3 regions of the Methylophilus flavus genome follow, and region 1 is predicted to be linked to each of the others. Evidence: predicted binding sites of a transcription regulator. Region 1 holds the regulator's gene; each other region holds the start of a gene.
What was found. Region 1 encodes sigma-54, which starts transcription at its own class of promoters, with help from an activator protein. Its sites were predicted from a motif close to TGGCACNNTTCCTGCT; they were not measured.
Positions count from the first base shown of each region.

Region 1 (4,033 bases):
CGCCGGTACCAAAGGCGCACCCTGGCCGCCTGCCGCAATATCGCGGCTACGGAAATCTCCAATCACAGCGATCTGTGTCAACTCCGCCAGGCGCGCATGGTTGCCGATTTGCAAGGTATAGGCTTGTCCGTCCGGCAGGTCGGGGCAGTGGCGTATGGTTTGTCCATGGCAGCCGATAGCCGTGATTTCAGATGCGGGTAATCCGCTTTGCTGCAAGAGTTTTTGCACGGCCTCTGCGTACAGCGCTGCCAAAGTATTTGCCATAACAGCTGCATCATGCAATTCATTGATGGCTGGTTGATGCAATGCCAGCAAAGTTTGTTTGACCGCCGGTGGATAAGACACGAATGCCTGGTTAATTTGTTGAAAGTCTCTGCCTGCATGTGCAACCAGCACCGCATCCACACCATCCAGGCTGGTACCTGACATGATGCCAATAAAATAACGGGTAGCGGGAGTTGACTGGGAAATCATAGGCCAACATGGTAACACTGCGCAGGGATATGCCTACAGTTAAGCAGCGGATTACGTTAAAATAGTCGCTTTAAATTTAATCAATAATGTTGATTGCCTGTATAGGTAAAGCAACGTGACAGAATTGTATTTATGACAGACGCAAAACCCACACCTGAAGCGATCAGCCCAGAGATCACAAAAGCGCTCGCTATTATCAAGCGGGGTGCGGATGAGTTGCTGATCGAGCAGGAGCTGATTGAAAAACTCAAAACCGGCAAGCCGTTGCGCATTAAAGCAGGCTTTGATCCAACCGCGCCTGATTTACATTTAGGGCATACCGTACTGATCAATAAATTGCGTCAGTTGCAGGATCTGGGGCACCAGATTTTATTCCTGATCGGTGACTTCACCGGCATGATAGGCGACCCTACGGGCAAGAGCACCACCCGCCCGCCGCTGACCGTCGAGCAGGTCAAAATCAACGCCGATACCTATGCCGAGCAAGTATTTAAAATACTGGACCCGGCCAAAACTGAAATCGTGTTTAACTCCAAATGGTTAAGCGAGCTTGGTGCGGCAGGTATGATTAAACTGGCTGCCAGCCATACCGTTGCGCGCATGCTGGAGCGCGATGATTTTTCCAAACGTTTCAAGGGTAACCAGCCGATTGCGATTCACGAATTCCTGTACCCGCTGTTGCAGGGCTATGATTCGGTGGCATTGCAGTCAGATATGGAGCTGGGCGGCACCGACCAGAAGTTTAACCTGCTGATGGGGCGTGAGCTGCAAAAACAGGCTGGCCAGTCGCAACAATGTGTGTTGATGATGCCATTGCTGGAAGGTCTGGATGGCGTCAATAAAATGTCCAAATCATTAGGCAACTATATTGGTATCAGCGAGGCGCCCGAGAGTATTTTTGCCAAGATCATGTCTATCTCTGATGAACTGATGTGGCGTTATATCAATTTGCTGTCTTTTGCTTCGCTGGAAACCATTGCTGCATGGAAAGCCAGTGTTGAAGGAGGCGAAAACCCGCGCAATATCAAGGTAGGTTTTGCGCAGGAAATCGTTGCCCGTTTCCATGGCCAGGCCGCTGCTGAAAAAGCATTACAGGATTTCCAGACGCGCGCCAAAGGCGGCATTCCTGATGACGTGCCTGAAATTGCATTGACGATTGAAGGTGACAGCATAGGCATCAGCCAGTTATTGAAGCAGGCTGGTTTAGTGGAAAGCACCAGTGAAGCGATGCGTGCGATTCTGCAGGGTGGGGTGAAACTGGATAGCGTCAAGGTGGAAGACAAAAATCTGCAATTAGCAAAAAGCGTAGTGGTTGCCCAGGTGGGTAAGCGGAAATTTGCCAGGATAACGATTCGGTAAACGCTGTTATTTTAAAAATAAAGGCCGCTGAATAGCGGCCTTTTTGATTCTGGCGATGCTTAAAAAATCAAAGCGATTTACGCAAATTCGCAGGCGGGATACTCAGTGATTCACGGTATTTGGCAATCGTCCTGCGTGCAACTACTATGCCTTGTTGCGCCAGCGTGTCGGTAATCTGGTTATCGGACAGCGGTTTTTTCTCATTCTCTTCTGCCACCATCTGCTTGATCAGCGCGCGAATAGCCGTGGCCGAGCATGAACCGCCTGCATCTGTGGCAACCGAACTGCCAAAGAAGTATTTCAGTTCATACACGCCCCTGGCAGTGAGCATGTACTTATGGGTAGTGACGCGTGAAACGGTACTTTCGTGTAGGTCCAGCTCTTCTGCGATTTCGCGTAATACCAGTGGGCGCATGGCAATGTCGCCGTGCTCAAAGAAGTTACGCTGACGGTCCACAATCGCCTGCGAGACGCGCAAAATCGTCGAGAAGCGCTGCTGGATATTCTTGATCATCCATTTCGCTTCCTGCATCTGGCTTTGCAGGTACTGGCCTGAGCTATCTCTGTTACGTTTGAGGATGTCGGCGTACATCTGGTTGATGCGCAATTTCGGGATCACGCCATCATTCAGGGTGGCTACCCAGATACCTTTGATCTTTTTCACCACCACATCATGCTGGATAAAATGATCATGGCTAAAGTTCGAAAATTCGCTGCCTGGCCTTGGATTTTGCTGGCGTATCAATTGCTGCGCGCCTTTGAGTGAGGCTTCATCGCAGCCAAGTTGCTTGCGTAGCTTAATAAAGTCTTTATTGGCAAGCAGCGCCAGATGGTCCTTGACCAGGGCGATAGCGACTTTCAGGTAGGGTGTGCTTGCTGGCAGGGCATTCAGTTGCAGCAACAGGCATTCACGCAAATCGCGTGCACCTATGCCTATCGGGTCCAGATTCTGGATCAACTTGAGTGCCGTTTCCAGTTCCAGCAAATCCACTTCCAGTTCCTCCGGCAGGTTCTCAACGACTTCCTGCAGATCCTGTTCGAGGTAGCCATCGTCATTGATGCTGTCGAGCAGCAGTTTGACCAGGCTCATATCGCGATGTGACAAATGTGCCAGCTGAATCTGGTCTATCAGGTGGTCACGCAGGCTGATATTGGTGGCATCCTGGCGGGAGAAGTCACCGTCTTCATCATCATTGTTGTTACGGCCTGCTTCATCCCAGTTACTGGTGCTGCCAAACTCGCCGTAATCGTCTTCAAATTCCGGCGGGGTAAATTCTTCATTCAGGTTGGGCAATTCACCTTCATTGCCGCTGAGGTCATCGCGCAATTCTTCACGCAGTGTGTCGGCCGGTGAGGGGATATCTTGCTGCTGCATGGCGACGTCAAAGGAGCTGGCGTCTTCGACTTCAGCCTGCGCCGCTAACGGGGCGTCGGGCGTATTGTCTTCAAACTCGCCTTCTTCATTATTATCGGCCATCTCGAGCAAGGGGTTTTCCTGCAAGATAGCTTCCAGCTCCTGGCTCAATTCCAGCGTCGACAGCTGCAACAGGCGGATAGACTGCTGCAACTGCGGCGTCAGTGCCAGGTTTTGCGACATGCGTAATTGCAGGTTTTGCTTCATAAGGGATTACAGCCTAAAGTTTTTGCCCAGATATACTTCACGCACACCTTCATTCTGGATGATTTCATCGGGCGTGCCGGCGGCAAATACTGCGCCTTCATTCACGATGTAGGCGCGGTCACAGATATCCAGCGTTTCGCGAACGTTGTGGTCTGTAATCAGGATGCCGATATTCTGGCTGCTCAAATAACGGATGATTTTCTGGATCTCGATCACTGCAATCGGGTCGATACCGGCAAACGGCTCATCCAGCAAAATAAACTTCGGGTCAGTCGCCAGGCAACGGGCGATCTCCACACGGCGGCGTTCACCACCGGACAAGCTGACCGCCTGGCTGTTGCGGATGTGCTGTATATGCAATTGATCCAGCAATGATTCGAGTTTGGCTTCACGTTCTTCTGACGTGTAAGGGCGGGTTTCCAGGATAGACAGGATGTTATCTGTCACTGTCATCTTGCGGAAAATGGAGGCTTCCTGCGGCAGGTAGGCCAGGCCCATGCGCGCGCGTTCATGCATGGGGGCGTGGCTGACATCGGTGCCGTTCAGGGTGATGTGCCCGTCATCAAGGGCGACCAGGCC
Region 1 is NZ_JBHTLN010000002.1:72,399-76,431, forward strand. It holds gene ACFQ2T_RS10310 (anhydro-N-acetylmuramic acid kinase) at 1-474, opposite strand, end outside; gene tyrS (tyrosine--tRNA ligase) at 607-1,833, shown strand; gene ACFQ2T_RS10320 (RNA polymerase factor sigma-54) at 1,901-3,454, opposite strand; gene lptB (LPS export ABC transporter ATP-binding protein) at 3,461-4,033, opposite strand, start outside.

Region 2 (4,033 bases), on a different contig from region 1:
ATCGAAGACAAATACTTTGCCATCGCCAATCTTGCCAGTCGCTGCCGCTTTCTCGATGGCGTCTACCACCTGGTCAAGCATGTCATCTTTAATGGCCACTTCTAGTTTTACTTTTGGTAAAAAATCCACGACATATTCAGCGCCACGATACAACTCGGTATGCCCCTTCTGGCGTCCAAACCCCTTTACTTCAGTGACAGTGATGCCTTGTACCCCAATATTGGACAAAGCTTCACGCACTTCATCAAGCTTGAACGGCTTGATTATTGCGGACACAAATTTCATTTGCTTCTCCTGTTGTTAACTCTGGCAGGCACCGTGCCTGCCAGATGTGTTTACAGCACTTGTGTTTCAGTACTTAGAAAGTACGCGTCAGTGTCAATACCAAACGGCCTTCGTTCAAATCTTTACTTTGTGCACGGACGCTGTCGCCTTTACCGTTAAAGCTTGTACCGCCGTAACCATTTTCGCCCCAGTACTGCTTGTTGCTGGCGCCTACATAGTAGATACCACCGTTCCAGCCTTCTGAAGCACCGATTTTAAACGCTTTGCTTAAACCGATTTTGTAGTCAGTATAGTCAGGGCTGGAAGCACCTGAAAAGCTTGAACTTGGCAAGTTACCATTGCTGGTAAAAGTTGTATCCAATTTACCATTAACATTCAATTGACCAACGTGACCAACCAGTGTCAGGTCCCACCATGGCAATGGATAGTTCGCATTCACTTCAAAGTATGTACTGCCTTTGGTACTGCCATCCCAGCCGGTAGCACGCTCAGCGCCAAACCAGTCGGTCAATGTCACGGAAAGCTTGGTACTCAACCAGCCATAAGCCAGACCAAAGTTAACCTCAGCGGTATCCCAGCGACCACCACGTGGTGTCAATACAGTGTTTGCACCGTCTGGTCCAACAGAAGCAGAACCTCTGTATTTTTTCCATGAACCACCTGGATACAGGTAACCGATCAAACCGACACTGTAGCCTAAACCTTCAACACCAGGTACGGAACCATTATAACCACCGTAGACATCGACTTCAGCCGTTGCATCAGGAAAAGTGTTTGGTGTGACGTTAGAACCCCATGCGCCGACGTAAAAGCCGCTGTCATGCGTAATGTCCAGACCACCTTGTACAGATGGTTTATGCCAGTTTTGTGAAATACCGCGTGCGTAGTAATCAGACACGAAGCCGATGTTGGCTGTCGCTGCCCAAGGCGATTTTGCTTCTACCGCCGCTGGCGCTTTTTCTTCAGCTTCAGCTGCATAAGAAACTTGTGCCAGTGACAAGGTGCCTAATACTGCTGTAAGTAAAATAGATTGACGCATTTATGAGTCCTCTCTCTATAAAGTCTTGATCGAATTGTTGTAAACGAGAATGAAACAACATTGACGACTAAGCAAAGCATGTGCCAATCTATATAATCCATTTAAATCAATAACTTATTAAATTTAAACTAAAAATTAAATTACAATACTTTTATAAGTTATTGTTTTTTATTGGTTTATACAGATTAATAGCTGGATAAACCTATATTTTCAAGCCTGTTACATGCTAGAATTCACAAAAAAGGAGCAGTGAACCATGCTATTTTCGAACGAAAGAATTAAAGAATTATCTTTTAAAATCAAACAACTAATTGAATCCAGCCCAATTTCAGAGCTTGAATCAAATATTCATGCACTAATTCAGGGCGTGCTCACCAAAATGGAACTTGTTTCGCGCGAGGAATTTGATATCCAATCCGCTTTACTTGCACGCACCCAACAACAATTGTGTGTACTGGAAGAAAAAATCAACGCGCTCGAGCAAGCCCACACATCAGAAAGTAAAAAATAATTTACAATTGTTAGCATTCCGTTAAGCAGGAGTGCAGCATGAGTCTGGCAGTTTTGTATAGTCGCGCTTTAAGCGGGATGGAAGCACCAGAAGTAGTCGTAGAAGTACATTTAGCCAATGGCTTGCCCAGTTTTACCATAGTCGGGCTACCTGAAACCGAGGTCAAAGAGAGCAAAGACCGCGTTCGCGCCGCGATCCAGACCGCGCAATTTGAATTTCCGGCCAGGAGAATTACTGTCAACCTGGCCCCTGCAGATTTACCAAAAGAAGGTGGCCGCTATGATTTGCCGATTGCGCTAGGCATTCTGGCCGCATCTGGCCAACTCCCCAAAAAAAATCTAGCCAGTTATGTGATTGCCGGCGAATTGGCTCTCACGGGGGCACTGCGGCCGATTCGTGGCGCACTGGCAATGACTTATCAACTTCGTCAGGACAGCCAGAATATCCGGGCAGCGATTCTGCCCCAAGAAAGTGCATGCGAAGCAAGCCTGGTCGAAGGTTCAACGATTTACGCCGCCGACAGCCTGCTGGCAGTATGTGCGCACCTGTCTGAAAAACAGGTCTTGCCTCAGCAGCCAGCCATGACTCACAGCGAATCACCAATGTGGCCGGACTATCGTGAAGTAAAAGGGCAACTGCGCGCCAAACGTGCGCTGGAGCTGGCAGCCGCCGGACAACACAGCCTGTTAATGAGCGGCCCGCCCGGCACCGGCAAAAGCATGCTGGCACATCGATTTATGAGCATCCTGCCCGCTATGTCTACACAGGATGCGCTGGAAAGTGCGGCGATTTTGTCACTCAATAGCCAGTTCCCTGCATCCAGCTGGAAACAGCGTTCGTTTCGCGCCCCGCATCATACCGCTTCTGCGGTGGCACTGGTGGGCGGCGGTAGCGTGCCTCGCCCTGGCGAAATCAGCCTTGCCCACCATGGCGTTTTATTCCTGGATGAGCTGCCGGAATTTGACAGAAAGGTGCTGGAAGTCCTGCGTGAACCGCTGGAAAGCGGCACAATCACAATCTCGCGTGCAGCAAGGCAAGCCACCTTCCCGGCACAGTTCCAGCTGCTGGCGGCGATGAATCCATGCCCATGCGGTTATTATGGCCACTACAACAATCGCTGTCGCTGTACACCTGAGCAAATTGCACGTTATAAAAACAAGCTATCCGGCCCGTTGCTGGATCGTATTGACATGAATATCGAAGTGCCCGCGCTGAAACCGGAAGAGTTAAGCCATAGCCAGGCAGGCGAAACCAGCACCACTATCCGTGAGCGTGTGGTGCTGGCCAGGCAAAGGCAAATGCAGCGCCAGAACAAACCGAATGCCGCCCTGGGCCCACTGGAAATCGAAGCACATTGCCAGCTGGATGATAAAAGCCATGTGCTGCTGCAAGCGGCGATGAAGAAATTCTCGCTGTCTGCGCGCAGCTATCACCGCATCCTCAAACTGGCGCGTACGATTGCAGATTTGGCAGGAAGTCATGTGATTAGTGATGCACACATCGCTGAAGCGTTACAATATCGTCGTTATGAATATTGAAAGCTTTTTACATGCATTTATATGATGTCAGCATCGCGCCGCTGGTGCGCAACCTGCAAAACCTGAAAAACATCCTGCAACAAGGCGAATTGTATGCAGCACAGAAGAAAGTCGAGCCAGAGGTCTTACTGAATAGCCGGCTGTCTGTCGATATGTATCCACTGACCAGACAAGTTCAAATCGTTAGCGATATGAGCAAAGGCGCTGGTGCCAGGCTGGCCGGCCTGGAGATTCCGCAATATGCAGATGATGAAACCAGTTTTGACATGCTATACGCCAGGATTGCTAAAACGATAGACTTTTTATCGCAGATCCAGCCTGAGCAATTAGAAGGGGCCGAGAGCAAAGAAGTGGTACTGACCATACGCAAGGCCGATCTCACATTTACCGGCCTTGATTACCTGGAGAAATGGGTGATGCCGAATGTATACTTTCACAGCACGACCGCCTATAACATCTTGCGCCACATAGGCGTGCCTTTAGGCAAAACCGATTACCTGGGCCAAAAACGCTAATCAGCTACTTTTTCGGGCGCCAATAACTGGTGTCCGCCACGCCATCTTTCAACATCGCCTGCCTGCGTAAGGTTTCATAAGCTTCATCCTGTGAAATGTTTTGCGCATTGGCGATTTCGTTCGCCCGCGCATTCGCCTTGGTCAC
Region 2 is NZ_JBHTLN010000001.1:1,759,100-1,763,132, forward strand. It holds gene glnK (P-II family nitrogen regulator) at 1-285, opposite strand, end outside; gene ACFQ2T_RS08645 (TorF family putative porin) at 359-1,324, opposite strand; gene ACFQ2T_RS08650 (accessory factor UbiK family protein) at 1,581-1,835, shown strand; gene ACFQ2T_RS08655 (YifB family Mg chelatase-like AAA ATPase) at 1,874-3,373, shown strand; gene ACFQ2T_RS08660 (DUF1993 domain-containing protein) at 3,385-3,888, shown strand; gene ACFQ2T_RS08665 (hypothetical protein) at 3,893-4,033, opposite strand, start outside.
Region 2: a site for sigma-54 is predicted at 1,395-1,410, ahead of ACFQ2T_RS08645 (TorF family putative porin). Genes of this name have one in related genera too.

Region 3 (4,033 bases), on a different contig from region 1:
CCTTGCGTCAGGGCTGCCACCGTCGCCCAAATGGCACCGAATACCAGTAAGCCAATCACAGGCGGCAACAACCATTCAAATACACGTTTGGTGGTTGCCGCCCATGCGCTCCGCCGCTGCAACGACGGAGTGGCTACTGCAGCTGTGGTCGAGAGAGGGATAACCACAGCAACAACGGGTTGTGCAGGCGCTGATTGCACAGCGTCCTCGCTTGTCTGTATCATTTTTTCCTTGTTAAAGCTGACGACACTCATGGTGACTCTCCTTAAGAATTAAGCTTTAACCTTGAAGCTGTTGGCATAGGCTTTCGGGTCTTTACCATCCCATACCACGCCATCAATCAGCTTGCTGCTGCGCATAGGGTCTGTCGGCACGTTAATGCCCAGCGCCTTGGCGGCTTCGGTGTAGATATCAATCCGGTTCACTTTTTTCGCCACGCCCAGGTAATCCGGGTCAGATTTCAGCAGGCCCCAGCGTTTATGCTGAGTCAGGAACCACATACCGTCAGACAGGTAAGGAAAGTTGACCTTGCCGTCGTTGAAGAACTTCATGTAGTTCGGGTCTTCCCATTTCTTGCCGATGCCATTGTCGTAATGGCCTAGGAAGCGGCCTTCAATCACCTCTTCCGGTGCGTTGACATACGCTTTACCTGCAATCAGTTTGGCGACTTCAGGGCGGTTTTTGGTTGCATCGATATAGCGGCAGGCTTCCAGGATGGCCTTGGTCAATGCCAGTGCTGTATTCGGGTGCTTGGCGACGAAGTCGGCGGTAGTGCCCAGGGCTTTTTCCGGATGATCGACCCAGATATCCTGCGAGGTCGCTGCGGTAAAGCCTATCTTGTCGTAAATGGCACGCGCGTTCCATGGTTCACCCACGCAGTAGCCATCCATATTGCCTATGCGCATATTGGCAACCATTTGCGGTGGCGGCACAACGATGGTTTTCACATCCTGCATCGGGTTGATGCCGTAAGTCGCCAGCCAGTAGTAAAGCCACATGGCGTGGGTGCCGGTAGGGAAAGTCTGGGCAAAGGTAAAGTCGCGGTTTTCGTTATCCAGCAGGCGTTTCAGGGTCGCGCCGGTGGTGGCGCCTTTTTCCTTGAGCTGGTTGGCGAGGGTGATGCCCTGGCCGTTATTGTTCAGCGTCATCAGCAGGTTCATGTCTTTTTGCTGGCCGCCTATGCCTAGTTGTACGCCATAGAGCAGGCCATACAGCACATGTGCCGCATGCAGTTCACCGTTGACCAGCTTGTCACGCACGCCAGCCCAGGAAGCTTCTTTCGACGGCACAATCTTGATGCCGTATTTTTTATCAAAGCCCATTTGTGCCGCCACAATGATAGGTGCACAGTCAGTGAGCGGAATAAAGCCGACTTTCACTTCGGTGATTTCAGGTGCATCTGAACCAGCTGCCCAGGCCTGGCTGCGGATGGCAGACGGCACCATATTCATCATGGCGGCAGCACCAAATGCGCCGGCCAGTGTATGCATAAAGAAATGACGGCGCTGGCTATCCACTGACTCGGGCTGAGGCGGTGTTGCGGGTTGTACCAGGTCTTTTTTATCGGAACTGCTCATTTCTGCTCCCTTGAAAATAAATGAATATGAAAAATGAAAAACAAAAAAGGCGTCCTGATGGCATTGCTTTCGCGATACCATCAGGACGCCTTTGTCCTGGAAATACACTAATTAAACATCACACCTGGTCATCCATCAGAGCCATTATCGCCGTTGACAATGGCACCCGTTTCCGTGGTGCTTAAGTGTCATCTAGCAAGCGGTATGCCAACTGCGAAAAATGCGGGAAAAGTGGCGATTTCAGAAAGAAAAACCCGCTGCAAGGGCGGGAGAGAGCGGTTTTAAGCGATATGCATCGCACTTATTCAGTGCGCATGCACCATCAAATGTAGCAGTCAGGAGGGGAGTTTTTGCTGGGTCAGGACGTTTTCAGCGACATCAATGATCTTGCGTTTTTGCTCCATGGCGAGGTTGCGCAAGGTCTTGTACGCTTCCATCTCATCAATACCCAGCCTGCTCATCAACAGGCCTTTGGCACGTTCAATTTGCTTGCGTTCTGACAGCGCTTTGCGGGTGTCGGACAACTCGCCTTCCATGTCGGCAATCTGCCGTGATTGCTGCTGTAACAGGCTGATCATGGACGCCATGGGATAAGCTTGCGCGCTGTCGTGCGCATGGAAACTCAATGCACTTTCGACCGGGATGGACAGATTAAAAAACGTGCCATCCAGCGTGGTATTGGGTGAGGCTTTGGCGGTGATGGCTTGCAAATATTCCTGGGTATATTCCAGGTCATGTTTGGCCTTGTGGGCGAGCACTTCCAGCATGTCGTGCATTTTCTGGATCAGCTCGCATTGCAGTTGCCAGATGCTGGCCTGCTTTTGCGAGCATAAATCGAACCAGATATCCGCATCACTGGGCTTGAGAGGTTGCTGGTCTTTGGCGGTGGTGAGTTTGGTGCGCAACTGCTGATGCTGCCGGAAAAGGCCGGAAACCTGCAGGGTATTCCACGAGGCACGTAACTCGTTATTGCCAAACTGGCAGAATAATTCTGTGTGTCTGTCCTGCTGTGCAATCAGTTCCAGCAAGCGTTGCTGGTGCGCCAGTTGCACGCTGCCAGAACCAAAGATGTAAGAGCCCACTGCGCGTTCCTGCCCGGCAAACTCCTTGGTTTGTACCAGGTTATACAGGGTGAGCAGGCAGGTGGAAATCTTGCTGTTGACCGAGCTGTCCGATATCTCGAAAATCAGCGCGATCAGGCTACTGATCAGGCGGCTGTAGGATTCTATGCAATCCGCGAACGAGATTTTCTGCAAGGTCACCTGGTGGCGCAAAGAGACCAGCTGGTCAAAGCCCAGCAATATCCACGAAATCAGTGTCAGCTGCCTGGCATCGGTTAACAGGTCCAGGTGTAAATGCTGTTGCAAGGCTTGCCTGAAGCCAGCTTCTGTTGCCTGGTTTTGAGTAATGATATCGGCGCGCTCGGGCGCAAACCGTTTTCCGGCCGAGGCCAGGTAAAGGCAGCTGGCACCGCGTTCTGCCTGCACCTGATGAATGATCTGGCCTATGCTCTCGACAAATTGAATGCAGGTATCGAGGCGCTCAAGCTCTTCGATATGCCTGATTTTTGCCAGGACGATGGTTTGTTCGGGGGAAATATCTGTACTCATTACTAAAAACCTAAGCAAAAAATGTGCACGTTTGCCATGCACATTCATTTTCTATTTAAAACGGGGCTAAGCAGGCTGTATAAAAGGGGAACCTGATACGAGTGACGCGGTAGCGGACAAGCAGTCTATGGCGTAAGCCATCAGGTATTAATGCCAGCCACCACCGAACACTTTGTATAAGGTCAGTTGGCTGGCGGCATCGCTTAACTGCAAGGTCACCAGTGATTGCTCGGCAGTATAAAGCGTTCTTTGCGCATCGAGAACCACCAGGTAACTATCCACGCCATTTTTAAAGCGGGCATCGGCCAGTTTAAACGCTTCGGCGGCGGCACCGTTTAATGACTGATGTGCTTCCAGCTGCGCCTGCAAACCCTCGCGTTGCGCCAGTACATCTGCCACTTCCCGGAAAGCGGTTTGCACGGTTTTCTCATATTGTGCGAGCAGGATCTGCTGGTTTTTTTCGCCGATAGTCAGGTTGGAGCGGTTACGTCCGGCATTGAAAATAGGCAGGCTGATCTGCGGCACAAAAGTCCAGATGCGGGAGCCTGGACCAAACAAACCATCCAGCTCCGTGCTGGCAGTGCCTATGGTGGTGGTCATGCTGATGGTGGGGAAAAAGGCAGCACGCAGTGCACCGATATTGGCATTGGCGCCTTCAAGCAAATGCTCGGCGGCACGCACGTCCGGCCGCTGCTGCAAGGTTTTAGAGCTGATCCCGCGTGGTAACGGTGTGGCAAGTGCCACGCTGGACAGTGTGCTATCAGGTAACCAGGCTGCAGGCACTACACTGCCAGCCAGCAGGTTAAGGGCATTGATATCCTGCTTGATCTGGATGTTGTAAGTCGC
Region 3 is NZ_JBHTLN010000007.1:160,627-164,659, forward strand. It holds gene ntrB (nitrate ABC transporter permease) at 1-254, opposite strand, end outside; gene ACFQ2T_RS13985 (CmpA/NrtA family ABC transporter substrate-binding protein) at 273-1,577, opposite strand; gene ACFQ2T_RS13990 (nitrate- and nitrite sensing domain-containing protein) at 1,913-3,187, opposite strand; gene ACFQ2T_RS13995 (efflux transporter outer membrane subunit) at 3,335-4,033, opposite strand, start outside.
Region 3: a site for sigma-54 is predicted at 1,772-1,787, ahead of ACFQ2T_RS13985 (CmpA/NrtA family ABC transporter substrate-binding protein). Genes of this name have one in related genera too.